2 linked regions of the Agarilytica rhodophyticola genome follow. The protein of the gene in region 1 interacts with the protein of each later gene in a pairwise test. Links are inferred from orthologs where the notes say so. Each region holds a gene or a part of one and is shown in the gene's direction. Other genes may lie near its edges. The genes, in order: BVC89_RS09520 and mrcB.

Region 1 (4,739 bases):
TGTGTTAGCCAGCGGCGGTCGCTTGGTAGTGATTAGTTTTCACTCGCTTGAAGACAGAATGGTAAAGCGTTTTTTTAAGGAAAAGTCACGTGGCAAAGAAGTGCCAATTAGTGTGCCTATTACGGACAATATGCTGAATAAAGAATTAAAAATTATTCAAAAACCATTGAAAGCAGGAGATGAGGAACTACAAGAAAATATTCGTTCGCGCAGCGCCATCATGAGAGTAGCTGAAAAGCTTTGATGGAATTGTTGAGTGTTGGTAGAACATGTTTGTGCAAATAAATGGTTATGCAAATAAATAAACATAAATATTCAGGTAAGTTAGCACTTCCAATCTTGGCGATTATGCTGTGGTTATTCAGCGTGGGTTCAGCCATGGGAGTTGTATATTCAACTTACGAATCTCGTAAAGCTACTCAAAAGTTAGAAGAGTTAAGGCGAGAGGCAAGTGGTTTAAGAGTGATGTCAGGTAAATTCTTATTGGAAAAAAGTTCGTGGGCAGCGTATTCACGCGTTGAAAAAATAGCTTTCGATGAACTCAATATGTTTGTACCTGAAAATGAAAAAACAATCTTGGTATATAAAAAGTGAACTTGGTTAAACAAATATCAAAGTGGCGCTTTGTTACTGTCGTTGTTTTACTGGCGGTAATGCCTTGCGCGCTTGCTTGGCATTTGGCGCACTTACAGGTTATACCTGGTAAGGAAAAAGGTTTTCGCTTTTTGCAAAGTGCAGGAGAAGCACGCACCTTAAGAACACAAAAAATTAGCGCTTATCGCGGCGTTATTACTGATCGACATGGTGAATTACTAGCTGTCAGCACTCCAGTGACATCAATTTTTGCCAATCCGCAAAAAGTTAAAAATATTCAAGTGGACGCTATTGCAAAAGCGCTCAATATTGATGCAAAAGAATTAAAAAAGCGTTTGTCTCGTTATAAGAATAAACAATTTATGTATCTTGTGCGCCATTTACCACCCCATGAAGCTGACGAGATATTAAAGCATAAGTTTGCGGGCATCTATGCAGAAGAAGAGTTCCGACGTTATTACCCAGCAGGAGAAGTGGCTGCTCACGTTGTCGGCTTTACAGGTCTGGATGATAAGGGACAAGAAGGTGTCGAGCTAGGTTTTGATTCATGGCTTGCCGGTGAGCAAGGTACAAAACGAGTAATAAAAGATCTTAAAGGCAATGTTGTTAAGGATTTAGGGCTTGTGCGTTCACCTAAGGCGGGCAGTGATCTGGCTTTAACCATAGATTTGCGTTTGCAATACCTGGCCTATAAAGAATTAAAAAGTGCGATTGCGCAACAAGGTGCTAAATCGGGTTCTTTGGTGATGATGGATGCCGCTTCGGGTGAAATCTTGGCCATGGTTAATCAACCATCATACAACCCAAACAATCGCGAGAATGTAAAAGCATATCAGTTGCGCAACCGCGCGATGACCGATGTATTTGAACCGGGTTCCACCATGAAGCCTTTTACTATTATGGCGGCGTTGGAAACGGGTAAATACACTCCAGACTTTAAAATAGATACAAACCCCGGGCATATTTTTGTCGGCGGTAAAATGATCCCAGACCCGGTTAACTATGGCATCGTTGACTTAACTAAGATTATCGTCAAATCCAGCCAAGTAGGTATCAGCAAGCTAGCTTTAGAAATGCAACCTGAAACCATTCGCGACATGTATTTTCGCTCAGGTTTAGGGCAAAGTTCAGGAGCAGGTTTCCCTGGTGAAAGTATAGGCTTTTTACCTAATCGTAGTAAGTGGCACCCTATCGAACAAGCTACTTTTGCTTATGGCTACGGCTTAAGTGTTAATGCGGTTCAACTCGCTCAAGCGTATTCTGTGATCGCTTCTGGGGGGAACTTTCATTCTGCTGGTTTGGTGAAAAACCAAGAAACTATGCAAGGCCAAAGAGTTGTCTCAAAAGAAATCACTCAGACAATTACTGAAATGCTGAAGCAAGTGCCCAAGAAAGGCGGAACGGCTACTCGGGCGCAAATTGCATCTTATCCTGTTGCAGGCAAAACAGGAACCGCTCATAAAGTGGGTGGCGCAGGCTATGCGGATGATAAATATATCGCACTTTTTGCAGGCTTTGCTCCTGCCGATGCACCGGAAATTGTGGCTGTAGTCATCATCAATGAACCGCCATCTGAGGGTAATTATTCTGGTGGTAAATCAGCCGCTCCTGTATTCGCCAGTGCGGTTGAAAAAGCATTGAAAATAATGCGTGTGCCGCCTGTGGCTCATGAAAATACACACGTTGCCAGTTTATTAAAAAGGAATTTAACACCGTGAATATATTAGATTACAGTCCGATGCCAAAAACGTTGGTCAGCATAATACCTAAGGGCTTTCACGGCGAAGTTTCCGAGCAGCTGTTAATTAGTGATGTGCAAGCGGATAGTCGCGACGTAACTCCTGGATCACTATTTATTGCTTTATGTGGCTTAGATGGTGATGGTGAAAAATATATTTCTAATGCTGTTGAAAACGGTGCTGTTGCGATTCTGGTTGAAGAAGATCACCTTTGTTCGGTATTGAATGTAGAAGTACCGGTGGTGGGAATTAAAAACCTAAAAGAAAATATTCCAAGTATCACTGAAAAATTTTACAACTCACCCGTTGATGATTTATCTGTTTTTGGCGTTACTGGCACTAATGGAAAAAGCACTATTACCTCGTTAATTGCACAGCTGCATGCTTTGCTGGGTATCAAGGCTGGTGTGTTGGGTACACTGGGCTATGGCATGGTTAACGACGAATACATTGATACCGGCATGACAACGCCAGACCTCGTTAAGTGTCAACGTATTTTTGCCGAGATCGTCGCTTGCAAAGGCAAAGTAATTGCAATGGAAGTTTCTTCCCATGGTATCCACCAACGAAGAGTAGAAAATATAAACTTTGATATTGCTGTTTTATCTAATATCACCCACGATCATTTAGATTATCACGGCACTTTCGAGAACTATGCCAATGTAAAAAGATCCTTTTTGCTGTCGGACAATTGTAAGTCCTGTGTTGTTAATGCCGATGATGAAGACTGCCGTAAAGTCATTCCTGAGCTTCAAGACTTAGATAAAAACTATGTAACTTTTGGGATTGATGCCGAAGATGCGATGGTAAAAGCGGAGATAAAAAAGTACTCCCCATCGAGTATTGATGCGCAAATACTGTCTCCTTGGGGTAAGGCAGATATTTGTTGTCCTTTGGTAGGTAAGTTTAATTTAAGTAACCTATTAGCGGCAATAGCATCTTTATGTTCAAGTGGCGTTAAGTTTAACAAAGTAATACGTGCTATTAATAAGCTAAAACCTGTTGAAGGTCGTTTACAGAAAGTAGATAGCCCGGCAGAGGGTTTACCCAGTGTATTTGTTGACTATGCCCATACACCGGATGCTCTAAAACAAGCACTTATGGCACTGAGAAATCATGTGTCTGGTAATCTCTGGGTCGTCTTCGGCTGCGGCGGTGACAGAGATCCTAGCAAACGCGCCATTATGGGGGAGATTGCTGCAACCTTTGCCGATAGTGTGGTGATTACCTCTGATAACCCACGCACCGAAGATCCCAAAGCGATTATTAAAGATATTGTGCAGGGAGTGGCAAGTGATACGGCTTATGAAGTTATTGCTGAGCGAGAATTAGCTATTTCTTTGGCAATTGGTAATTGCTCGGCTAATGATTGTGTACTTATTGCTGGTAAAGGCCACGAAAATTATCAACTTATAGGCCATACAAAAGTACCGTTTTATGACTACCACATAGCCGAAGTTGCTCTTCGTCAGCGTGCTCAATCAACCAAGGTGATGCCATGAAGTTATCCACTTTAGTTGAGCATAAAATTGGCAGCTTGATTGGCCCAGACTGTGAGTTTGATTCAGTTTGCACCGACACGCGTACAATTAAAAAAGGACAATTGTTTGTTGCTTTGCGTGGCGAGCATTTCGATGGCCACGATATGATCGATGTGGCTATGGAAAAGGGGGCATCTGGTGTTGTCGTGGAAAGCGATAGTGATGAGAGAAACACCAAAGCAAAAAACATAGAGCATAAAGCCCCCGCGTTATTAGTTAAGGATAGTACTCTAGCTCTGGGGAAAATTTCACAGATATACCGCGACCACTTTAGTGGGCGTGTGGTGGCGCTTACTGGCAGCTGTGGTAAAACAACTGTGAAGGGAATGTTAAAAAATATATGTGAAAAAGCCGGCAGTTGCATCGCGACAGATGGTAATTTCAATAATCACATTGGTGTTCCTCTAACCTTATTGCGCCTTAAGTCACAAGCCGATTATGCCGTAATTGAGGCAGGGACCAGTGGCAAGAAAGAGATTCAATATTTAACTGACTTAATCAAGCCAGATATAGCATTAATTACTAATGTAAAAGCTTCTCACCTCGAAGGGCTTGGTTCTGAAGCTGCTATTGCTGAAGAAAAGTCCGATATTTATTGCCACGAGTCTACTAACACAGTGATTGTTAACTTAGATGATAAATATCGAGACAAAATGCTTGAGAAGGCAGGTGAGCGCGACATTATCGGTTTTACTTTACAGCCAGAAGCGTCAGTGAGTCCTACATTAAAAGCAAAAATGCAGTTGGTATGTCTACAGGAATATCAGTCAAATAATATCGGACTTATACATTTTAAAGTGAAACTTTTTGATAAAAGCTTCGATATTAATATGAAAGTGTTAGGTAAGCATAATATAGCGAATGC
Region 2 (11,393 bases), 4.3 Mb from region 1 along the record:
TTCGCTTATATTCCCGCACTAAACGATAGTAAGCACCATATCAACGCCCTTCAAGCCCTTGCTCAAAAACACCTGCAGGGATGGGAACCTCATCAGCAGGATGATATTCCAGCAAGAGCTGAAGCTGCTATGCATCATCCTCATAATCAGAAAACATAAACTCTGTTATAAGCTTGAATAACCTCGGCTTGATCACATTAATTACACAGGCATAGAAGCAGATTGGCAGTTACAGTATACGCTGAGCTTTATTATTTGCGATAATAGCGATTCCGTACCCGATAAATCTTAATGGGTAACAAAGCAGTTATTGGGAGCGTTTGCATAAGTTCGCTCCAAGTTTACTTATTTTGTTGACAAGGACTTTCTTTTGCCTAGAACATCTAAAGCTAAAGCGAAAAAGCCGAGAAATAAAAAGAAGGCTAAACGACGCTTTTCACGGTTTAGTTACAGAGAACTTATTCTCTTAATTATCGGCTTTTGTCTACCTTTTACACTTTATATCTTCTACGTTGATCGTCATGTAGTAGAGCAATTCGAAGGTAAGCGTTTTTCTTTGCCTGCTCGTGTTTATGCCCGTCCTCTTGAGTTGTACGAAGGAAAGTACCTAACTACAAACCAGTTAAAGTTCGAACTAAATCTACTTAATTACGATAAATTAGCACAAGCAAATAATGAAGGCTCCTATTCTCAATCTGGGAATCAGTTTTCACTGTACACACGACCATTTATTTTCTGGGATGGTGAACAAGCCACTAAAAATATCACTTTTCGAATTAGTAATAATAAAATTACGCAGTTAAGAGACGAAAACACAAACGCGGAGCTATCGCTGGTACGTCTCGATCCAATTAAGATTGGAGGAATTTATCCAAATAAAGGAGAAGATAGAGAACTCGTCAGGCTCGACCAAGTGCCCGATCATTTAATTAATGCTCTTATAGCCGTAGAAGACAAACGTTTCTATCAACACCATGGCGTAGATCCAAAAGCGGTTTTACGTGCAATTACTACCCTTTTTTCAGGCAAGCGAATTCAAGGGGGTAGTACCATTACTCAACAGTTGGTTAAGAATTTCTTTTTGACTCAGGAAAGAACCATAAGCCGTAAGCTTAAAGAAATGGTTATGGCATTATTGCTTGAGCTACACTATGAAAAGAATGATATTTTAGAAACCTATTTGAACGAAGTATATTTCGGGCAAGACAAGAATCGGGCAATTCATGGTTTTGGCCTGGCCAGTCAATTCTACTTTTCCCGCCCTATTGAACACCTTGAAATACATCAATCGGCACTCTTGATTGGTCTACTTAAAGGCCCAGCCTACTATAATCCAAGGCGTCACCCTGAGCGAGCGAAAAAACGTCGTAACCTCGTAATTAATGCTCTGGCAGACCAAGACTATATTTCTAAACAACAAGCGATTTATGAGAAAAAGCAAAATATCGCTGTGAGTAAATTGCCAGACACAGGACAATCACTTTACCCTGCATTTTTAGAACTTGTTATTAAGCAATTAAAAAGAGATTACCGGGAGTCAGATTTACGTTCTGAAGGTTTACGTATTTTTACAACGCTCGATCCTTACCAACAAAAGATCAGTGAAGAAGCCATAGTTTTACGTTTGAATCAGCTAGAAAAAGATCGCAACTTGCCAAGTGGACATTTACAAGCGGCAACCATTGTTGCCAATATTTTAGACGGCGAAATCAAAGCAGTAGTAGGTGGAAGAGATACAAATTTTCAGGGCTTCAATCGCGCTTTAGATGCTTCTCGTCAAATTGGTTCGCTGATTAAGCCTGTTATATACCTTACTGCTCTGAATCAAGAGGACGAATATAATCTTGCCACGCCAATAGATGATAGCCCATTCACTTGGAGCGAAAATGGTATCGAAGATTGGCAGCCACAAAATTATGATAAAAAATTCCACGGAGAAGTACCTCTTTGGCTGGCATTAGCAAAATCTTATAATGTTGCTGCAGCTCGCCTTGGTACCCAACTCGGCGTCAAAAAAATCATCAAAATGGCACACCGGCTCGGTGTTCATAAAGAGTTGTCCCCTTATGCATCAAGCTTATTGGGTACTATGGAACTTACTCCATATGAAGTAACTCAGCTCTATCATACCATTGCCAACGGCGGCTTCCGTACACCCTTGCGCGCAATAAGAGAAGTAACAACAATCGAAGGTGAACCTCTAAGCCGTTACCAAATTCAGACCGAGCCTGCGGTATCAAACGAGGCAAATTATCTTCTTATTCGGGCATTGCAGGAGGTAGTAAATAGGGGTACAGGCAGTAGTGTTAAAAATTATATTGGTGATTCTTTAAACGCTGCTGGCAAGACAGGAACAACAGACAATTTAAGAGATAGTTGGTTTGCTGGATTTACCGGAGATAAAGTCGCTGTGGTATGGTTAGGTAATGATGATAATAAAAGCATACAGCTAACAGGTGCCAGTGGCGCGATGACAATTTGGGGGAAAATAATTCAAAATTTATCATCTCAAGCGCTAAGCATTCCTCAGCCTAACAGTGTAAAATACGCGGCGGTAGATAACGACACTGGATTTTTGGCCGTTCGAAATTGCTCCAATACTTTTGAACTACCATTTAACGAATCTTCGCTTCCGAGCGATGGCAATTATTGTAGCGCGAAAACATCAGGTAAAATTAAATCCTGGTTTAAGCGCATTTTTGGTAAAAGATAAAAAACAATGACTATATTTTCTCGTATTTTTTTAAGCTCAAGTATCCTCTTGTTAGCCGCATGTTCGGTTGTTATGCCAGTGGTAGACGAAAGCCCAGCTTCTAACAACCAAGCTGTGGTGAATCTAATACAAGAAGCAAATGATTATCGCGACCGTCAACAATATGTGAATGCAACAGCATCGCTTGAAAGGGCTCTGAGGCTAGAACCCAAGAATCCTCTATTATGGTTCGAAATCGCTAAGATGAGTAAATTAAATAATGATATTAAAACAGCGACCAACATGGCGCTAAGGGCAAAAAGCCTAACCAGTGATGCAATTTTGCGCAGTGTCATCGATACATTTATTGCCAATTTATAAATTAGTGCCTGTTGGCACTAGTTGAAGATAACTTAGTGGTTATCTTTTTTCCTTAAATGCACTAAACATTCAATATGTGGAGTATGAGGGAATTGATCTAAAGGCTGAATTTCTAAGACCTTGTAACGATGGGAGACGAAAGCCTCAATATCACGACTCAGAGTTGCAAGGTCGCAAGAGATATAAAAGATATGCTTGAGCTTTGATTTTTTTGCAAAGATATCACCTTTGACTTTCAAGCCATCACGAGGTGGATCTAATACTAATACTTCTGATTGTTTAGCTTTATTAAGTATCTTTGCAAATTCAGACTCTTTAAATAAATCAGCGGTCATAGTGCGTACCCCTCTGAGTTCTCTTAAAAACAAAGATTCTATAGCTTGACCAGCAGCGTCTGCAGCATAAATGCATTCAAAGTTTTGTTCAGAAATAACTTCAGTAAAATTGCCCGAGCCACAAAATAATTCCAAAACATGACAACCTTTATCCAGAACCGATAGTTTATTGGCCAACCAGTTACGCATATATTGATTTTGTCCATCGTTTGCCTGTTTAAAAGGCAGGCGCTTATTAACACTTATATTTTGTGCGCTGACATCATGATCGATATCCAAAGTTATCCAGGGTTGCTTTCCACGAGGCTGCCAATTTTTATTGGGTAATTGTTCTATCAGCTCTTGAAGGGTATGCTTATTATAGTCGCTCAGCACTTCACAATGTTGAATAGGTACCAAGGTATTACTCTGTGAAGACACATAACCAATGTGTATGCCATCTGTTTTAAATTGAGCACGGTTACGATAGGAAAAAATATTTGAAGAGCCGGCAATAGTTTTTACTTTATCCTGCAGATTTAAACGTGAGAAAACTTTCTCAACGCGTTTTTGTTTTGCATCTAGTTGCGCTGTATAATCTATAAACTGCCACGGACAAGCACCACATTTACCAAGGCTAACGCCATGATGCTGGCATTTTGCATTTATTCTCGAAGGGCTGGCTAACAATATTTCAGTACACTCAGCGAAACCTGTTTTACCTTTAATCCCTTTAATTTTTACAACGACTTTTTCATTTAGCCATACACCGGGAACAAAATATGTTCTCCCATGCGGATGCTTAACAATACCGCGTCCGTCGCTGGCCAAATCTTTCACTATCGCCTCAAAGATCTCTCCGGCTTTCTCGCTTTCTTTTCCAGCCAAAACCACTACCTAGTTTTTAATCGACTATACTGAGCAATTATTTGCTCTTTTTGTTTGCGGGTCATTTGTTTGATTGCATATTCCCGTTTAGATGCCTCTGATCTATTTTCCATAGCCTCAGAGTAAACAAGTTTGACAGGCCGCTTGGCTCGAGTATAACGAGCACCACTTTTTTTTTCATTGTGCTCATGTAAACGGCGATCGATATCTGTAGTAATACCAGCATAAAAACTGGTATCGACACACTCGACAATATAAACAAACCAAGCCATAAATATAAATGCTATGATAACGTCTTAAGCAGCAAACCTTTCTGATACATCGACGCACTTTTCTGATGTTCGCCCAACTGGCCAAACAATGCTCCCAGCTCTGCGTATACCGTTGGGCGCTCTTTAATTTTCAAACTTTGTTCAAAGTAACTCTTGGCTTTTCCCCATAAAGAATTTTTTATACAAAGCTTTCCCAACGAAAAATAAAGACTTGCATCTTCTCCATGTTTTTTTAACCACCCCTCAGCACTAGTTAATTGCGCTTTCCTATCCGTCATATTTAATTTGCCATAGAGCTCAACCAAACCACTATGCCACTGACTTTTTAATGTCTTACTGATGAGTTGGCCTGCTTCATCATCTTTTTTACAACGATGTAATAAGTTAGCGTATAGACCAATTAGCTTTATTTTCTTTTTGATAGGCTTTGGCAACTCTTGCCAAGTAGTATCAAGCGCTTCGCTATTCTTATTACTTTCTTTATTACCATCTTTATCGCTATCAGACTGGTTACTTTCTTTATGGGCACTTGCATCTAATAAAGACATGTAGACATTTTCTTCTAAAATATCAAACTCTTCCAGCTTCAGAGAAGAATGTTTTTTTATCTCCGGCAATATAGTTATTAATGCAGGCCAGTCTTTAAGCTGAATGTAAAGATCGCGTAACAGGTCTAAAGCAACTGGATGGCGCAGTGCCTGCTCGCGCACACTATTTATTGTTGCCAAGGATTTTTCATATTCTTTATCCGAAAAATATATATTTGCCTGGCTTAGCGCTACCGCGAATTCATTGTCAGGAGCATTTTTTTTTGCCTCCTGCAATAAAAAATTGGTTTCTTCACTTAAACCAAGTTGGTAGGCACTTTTTGCCGCTGCGAGATAGTGCACTAGAGGTTTGTCTGTATCTTTGGCGGCACTGACTAGTTCTTTTTTAGCCGCTTGCCAATTACCTTCGACAAAATGTATTAGCCCTGCATAAGTACGGCGCTCTGCTCGCTTACCACGGCTCTCTTTTATCCACGATACGCTTCCAGCAAGAGAACCTATAATTTTTCGTACTCTTTTATAGATTAAAGTAAATATAAAAAGAAAAATAACTAATGCTGTTAAGCCAAACCATAATCTAAACTCCAGCGTCCAATTCCCTAAGCTAATTAACACATAGCTCGGGTATTCGCTAAAGACATACATTAGCGTAGAGCCAATAAAAATAACCAACAAGCTAACAAATAAGAGTAACATTAGCTATCCTCCGTATTCACGGGGGATGATGATGGCTGTTTATCAGAAACATCAAGACCTTTAAGGTTATGTAGGTTTTCAATATATTCATGAAGAAGTTCTAAGGAGCCTTGGATATTGGGTAGCTCAGCCACAACCTCTTTATCTTCGAGCTTGTTGATTTCCTCTCGGAAACTTAAAACCTGAGGCGTCAAATTAAAATACTGTTGTATTAGATTATCAGCTTGCTGCAAACTTTGGCGATAGATGTCCTGTTGCTCACGCAATAATGCCAACTGTGCTCGCTCAAGCATTAATCGTAAATTTTGCTTTAGGTAATGAACATCACTAGGAGCTAGCATGGGCTTTGGTTTACTGCTCTCATCATGATTAGTTATTCGATAGTAGCGATTAAACTGCTTAACAAGATTATTCCAACTTCTTTTAAGTTTCTGTCCAATAGAAAGTTTTTCATCACTTTCTGTTGGCAATGCCTGCGTTATTTGCTCTTTATTTTCTTGCCACTGCGCACGAATAGATAACTTTTCTATTTGCTCAGAAAGAGCAACTAAAGATAGGTAAATACCTTCTGTGTCAATTTTTTTATGTAAACGTAAACTAGCAAGGTCTTTTGCTATTGCGCGGCGTAAACTAAATAGATCTGGATTATCCATATCTCTTAAAATTGCATCGGCTTCGCTTAATAGTGCGTCTGCACCATCTGCGCTGCGTTCAATACGAACACGCTGATTAGCGAGTTTTAACAAATACTGAGCCTCTGCGAGTAACCAATCATCACGCGAGGTATCAGACATAGCACTGAGGCGCTTTGCCTGAGCATTCACCCGTTGTTCTAATTCTTTAATACGTTGCTGACCTTGTGCTAACAAGTCTTGTAAAGCTTTGCTTTCACCTTGATGAGCACGGCTTAGTCGTTCAAGTTTTTTACTGGCAGCTTCAGACTCACTCGCCAATCCATTTTCAAGAGCGGACAGTTCTCTCTGTTGTTGTTCGATAAGCTGCCAACCATAATATCCTCCGGCCAGCATAACACCGGTAATAAACAAGCAAAGGATAAATAAGCTGATTAAACCCCAAGAACGGGTTTTAGGTTTGTGTGCGGTATTTTTTTCTTGATTGGGCTCTATGCTGTCTTTAATAGCGGCAGTTCCTGAACTCTTATCGACTATCTCATCGTCAGGTTTATCCGCAATCTTAGGTAGACTTTGTTCCTGAGCATCCATATTGCCTTGCTCTATTTTGCTGTCATCATTGTCATCTGTCATGAAAGTCTCACTTGGTTACTGACAAGCATTTATCTAAAGCTTGCCACATTGAATCTTCTGTTGCATTAATGGCGGTTTCGACTCGTTTAAAACCTAATTCACCAGCAAGTATTTTGACGCGTTCACTGGGCACTACAATAGTTATTAACTGCCAATTAGGGACTTTTGCCGTAAGCAGTAATTTTTGAATATTAATAAGAGTTTCGCCGCTGAAAATTGTCAGGATATCTCGTTCTGCATTTAATTTATTACGGCTAAGTTCTGCAAGCGCATTTTTTGGCAAACGGCGTTCGTAAAGTTCACAGTGCTGAACTTCGGCACCTCGCGCCTGTAACATATCGAACAATTTAGTGCGGCCACCACAGCCGCGAAAAATGACTATTTTTTTATCTCGAACATTCTGCAGAGCATCCATCTCTAATAGTTCTTCACTGTTCATCCTTGTGTCACCATAATCTACCGCAGCGCAAGAATAAGCATCTAAACGCGCATTAACTGCATCATGAGTTTTCTTACCGACGGACAAACAGATAACATCTTGAGGAAACTGAGGCCAATATTCCTCTATCCAATCAAAGCCATAAGCAACCGCATTTTGGCTAACAAATATGGCAAATGAATACTCATCCAGAGCCATGACAATATCTTTTATCGCTTGCGTCTTATCATTGCCTACTGGGCTAATAGTAAGCATGGGTATGTACAAATGCTGCATTCCTGCAGCCTGTATTTTATTTATCCAACTTTGAGATTGTTGTTGTGGACGGGTTACGACAATGCGTGTATCAGGATGCATTACCATAAACTTTCGCCAATATTTCTCCAGCTCCGGCGTCGAGTAACAGCTTAGCTAGTGAAGCGCCCATTTCTTCGCCATTACTAGGATCATCAGTAAGCTCATTAAAAATGATCTTATCTCCTTCAGGGTCTGCAACTAAGCCGCGCAGCCATAGTTTATCGTCTTTATGGATAGCGTAGCTACCGATAGGCACCTGACATCCCCCTTCTAGTGCTCGGTTCATAGCTCGCTCAGCCAAAACACATTCTGCGGTAGTCTGATGATGCAGGGGCGCTAGCAGCTCACGGGTGCGTGTATCATCGACACGGCACTCGATACCAACTGCACCTTGGCCACCGGCTGGCAGTATTTGTTCTGGACTAAAAAAACTACTGATACGATCGCGCATTTCCAAACGTTTTAAGCCAGCGGAAGCCAAGACAATGGCGTCATATTCCCCAGCATCAAGCTTGGCCAAGCGTGTATTGACATTGCCTCTTAGGAAAGTCACTTCAATGTCGGGCCTCAATGCGAACAGCTGACTTTGGCGGCGCAGACTTGATGTGCCAACAACCCCTCCCTTGGGCAAGCTATCGAGCGTCAAATATTGACTTGAAACCCAGGCGTCTCTTGGGTCTTCACGTTGGCAAATAGTTACCAACCCTAACCCCTCTGGAAATTCCATAGGCACGTCTTTCATTGAATGTACTGCGATATCAGCATCATCGTTTAGCAGGGCATGCTCAAGTTCTTTCACAAACAAACCTTTACCACCTACTTTCGCTAGCGGCACATCAAGAATCTTGTCTCCGCGTGAAGTCATTGGGACTAGCTCAACAACCAGCCCTTCATGAGCCTTCTCAAGCTCAGCTTTAACGAATTCGGCCTGCCACAAAGCAAGTGCGCTTTTTCTTGTTGCTATTCGAAGTTTATTCATTTTTCCCCCAACGTCATATGGTGATGATACCAGACATCTACTAATGAGAAATTGAAATCGTTAAGACTTGTTCAGTAGATGCCATAAAGACCAATTTTTCAGCAGAGCATGATGTAATACACTTAAATCAATGGTTGTAAATTAGCCATGCCACTGATGTTTGTCTACATTTGTGCTCGACTGCCGAATGGATTGGGCAAGATTTTCTCGAATTTTATCCGTGGTCAATAAGAATTATGTATAACAAAGCTCATTTCAAACAGGCGTTGCCAGCCACGGAGATTCTTTAGCTAGATGTTAGGTATTTCGTTCCAATGAAGCCCAATATATGACATCCCTGAAGTCTTTTTTAGCGGCGGTAACAAGACTTTCAAGCTGTGCTAAGTCACCCCCGCTTAGCTGTAAGATGGCAGACCTGGTATTATCTAAGTTATGTTGAGAATACGCCATAACGTGATCAAGCTTAATAGTTGATAGTAAGCTAATAGCGGTATCGCAGTCAGGTCTGGAAAAATCCGATTCTATTTTTTTTAGATGCTCTGCTTTTAGCGGCTCAGTATTCATTATCGAACTTACTTTGACCTAAGATGCGTCGGCATTATTTAAAACCTCTGCCAATAGATCAAAGCCCTCACGCATGTAGCCTCTAATCTCTTCATCTTCGATGTCATTAGTGTCATCTGCTTCCATTTGAATAATACTTCCGATTTCTTTTAACTCATCATTGAGAGGCTCAGATTGTGCGCCATGAGCAATGATAATCTCTGTCAGAGATTCTGGAACGTAATCTTCCATATGTGGAGGCGGGCCATCTTGCAAATATTTTTTGCAGCGTTCAGCTAATGTTAAATCTCTTTGATTTACCGTTTCTTTATCCATAACAAAACTCCTTAAGACGTTCTTTACAAAGAGCTCACCACTGACTTAACTGTACTTAAATGGCGACGACTCACCATAGGACGAAAATCTGTATTCTTCAGAACAACTTCAAAGTGCCCTGCATTAGTGCGCTCAAGTCCTACAATACAATCAATGGAAATTAAAGCATTACGATGAACACGTAAGAAACCCGAGGCCAACTCATTCTCTAGCTCTTTTAACGTATCATCAATTAATGTCTCTCCATTGCAATGCATCACTGTGACATATTTCTGATCGGCAATAAAACAGTAAATATCTTCAATAGCAATTAACTCAATACCTTTGCGAGTCTTTGCTGAAATATGCTTACGCTTAATTGTTGTATCAATTGAGCCACTTAATACGGCTCGCTGTAATTTATTTACACGCTGTGCTTTTTGTAAAATTTCACTTAATTGCTCTTCATGGACAGGTTTAACAATGTAGCCTACCGCCTGAGCATCAATGGCTTGCAATGCATATTCGTCATATGCTGTACAAAAAATAATAGCAGGAGGTTCGTCGAGCTCAGCAATGGATCGTGCTGCTTCGACCCCATCAACTCCAGGCATTTTCACGTCCATAAAAACAATATCGGGATCAAGACTTTCCACCGCGGACAAGGCTTGCTCACCATTTTCAGCTTCACTGACAACATCGTATCCTAGTTTTGCTAGTAATTTTATCAAACGTTGCCTTGCAAGAACCTCATCATCAACAATTAATATATGCATAAGTTATACGTTCTTTTATCTAAGTTAAATCTTTTACAGGGTAAGCAAGCTGCACAGAAAATTTTTCATTCTCTTGGTTCAATTCTAGTGTCGCCTGATCACCAAAGTGCGCGTCCAAACGGTGACGAATATTTTCCAAAGCCATACCATTACTATTTTTTCCCGTTGTGTGGTTTGCTACAGGAGAGGGGTTGAGAATACCGACTCTTACTTCGCTTGCTGTCGCGACAATTTTTACACTGACAACCCCTCCATTCGGTAGTGGTTGAATACCGTGATAGATCGCATTTTCAATCAGTGGCTGTAGTAGCAAACTGGGAATAGATGCTTGAATCTCTTGTATATCTATTTCCCAATCAACCACTAGGCGCTTACCTAAACGAGTTTGCTCTATCGAAACAAATTGTTGGCATAGCTTTATTTCTTCTTCTAACGGGACAATGGTGGGTTCATTTAGACTAGCTCGGAATAACTGAGAAAGGTCAATAACCATTTTCTCTGCCGCTTTCGGATCAATGTCGATGAGGCTGGCAATACTATTCATGCTGTTGAATAAGAAATGCGGCCTTATACGCGATTGTAATGCTTGAATACGAGAACGCAGTTCAACTTGCTCTCTATTCTGTAACTGCTGTTGCAGATAAAAATAGCGTAGAACAACACCGGCAAAAATTGCAGCGATGATTAGGTTCTCAGCAATAGCGCTGTTGTCTCGTATTTGCTGGCCGTGCATTAACCACAACCCGGCACTTGTAAAAATCAGTGTCATCAACAGTACAAGACCGTAGCTGATGCTACCTGCGACTATACCATTTTGCTTGCCCAGCCATGATCTTAGAGGACATAAGCAGGCGGCACTAGAAAGAATAATCCACTGCACGAGAAACGAGACCGAGCCAAAATACACCCAGTTAAAACTAAAGATGCCATGTTTAATCACGACAAAGGCAAAAGACAGCAGTTCACCGACTAAAATCAAAGCAAAGAC

The links.
Region 2: the proteins of BVC89_RS09520 (region 1) and mrcB interact in binary tests that used the Escherichia coli proteins (3 or more experiments, as listed by UniProt). The link is inferred for Agarilytica rhodophyticola from one-to-one orthologs.

Annotation. Positions count from the first base shown.
Region 1 is NZ_CP020038.1:2,246,014-2,250,752, forward strand. The notes cover bases 1-2,951. They hold BVC89_RS09520 (peptidoglycan D,D-transpeptidase FtsI family protein), read left to right. Parts: upstream 1-590; coding sequence 591-2,312; downstream 2,313-2,951. Other genes in these bases: rsmH (16S rRNA (cytosine(1402)-N(4))-methyltransferase RsmH), read left to right, coding at 1-244; ftsL (cell division protein FtsL), read left to right, coding at 292-594; BVC89_RS09525 (UDP-N-acetylmuramoyl-L-alanyl-D-glutamate--2,6-diaminopimelate ligase), read left to right, coding at 2,309-2,951. Outside these bases: more of BVC89_RS09525, read left to right, coding at 2,952-3,835; BVC89_RS09530 (UDP-N-acetylmuramoyl-tripeptide--D-alanyl-D-alanine ligase), read left to right, coding at 3,832-4,739. UniProt on the Escherichia coli protein: Essential cell division protein that catalyzes cross-linking of the peptidoglycan cell wall at the division septum. Required for localization of FtsN.
Region 2 is NZ_CP020038.1:6,532,281-6,543,673, forward strand. Bases 1-3,041 are described here. They hold mrcB (penicillin-binding protein 1B), read left to right. Parts: upstream 1-370; coding sequence 371-2,713; downstream 2,714-3,041. Other genes in these bases: hemH (ferrochelatase), read left to right, coding at 1-159; BVC89_RS26990 (hypothetical protein), read left to right, coding at 2,720-3,041. Outside these bases: more of BVC89_RS26990, read left to right, coding at 3,042-3,073; BVC89_RS26995 (class I SAM-dependent RNA methyltransferase), read right to left, coding at 3,106-4,275; BVC89_RS27000 (GIY-YIG nuclease family protein), read right to left, coding at 4,281-4,547; BVC89_RS27005 (heme biosynthesis HemY N-terminal domain-containing protein), read right to left, coding at 4,559-5,791; BVC89_RS27010 (uroporphyrinogen-III C-methyltransferase), read right to left, coding at 5,791-7,056; BVC89_RS27015 (uroporphyrinogen-III synthase), read right to left, coding at 7,064-7,858; hemC (hydroxymethylbilane synthase), read right to left, coding at 7,842-8,771; BVC89_RS27025 (hypothetical protein), read right to left, coding at 9,069-9,335; BVC89_RS27030 (hypothetical protein), read right to left, coding at 9,354-9,650; BVC89_RS27035 (LytR/AlgR family response regulator transcription factor), read right to left, coding at 9,674-10,405; BVC89_RS27040 (sensor histidine kinase), read right to left, coding at 10,425-11,384. UniProt on the Escherichia coli protein: Cell wall formation. Synthesis of cross-linked peptidoglycan from the lipid intermediates.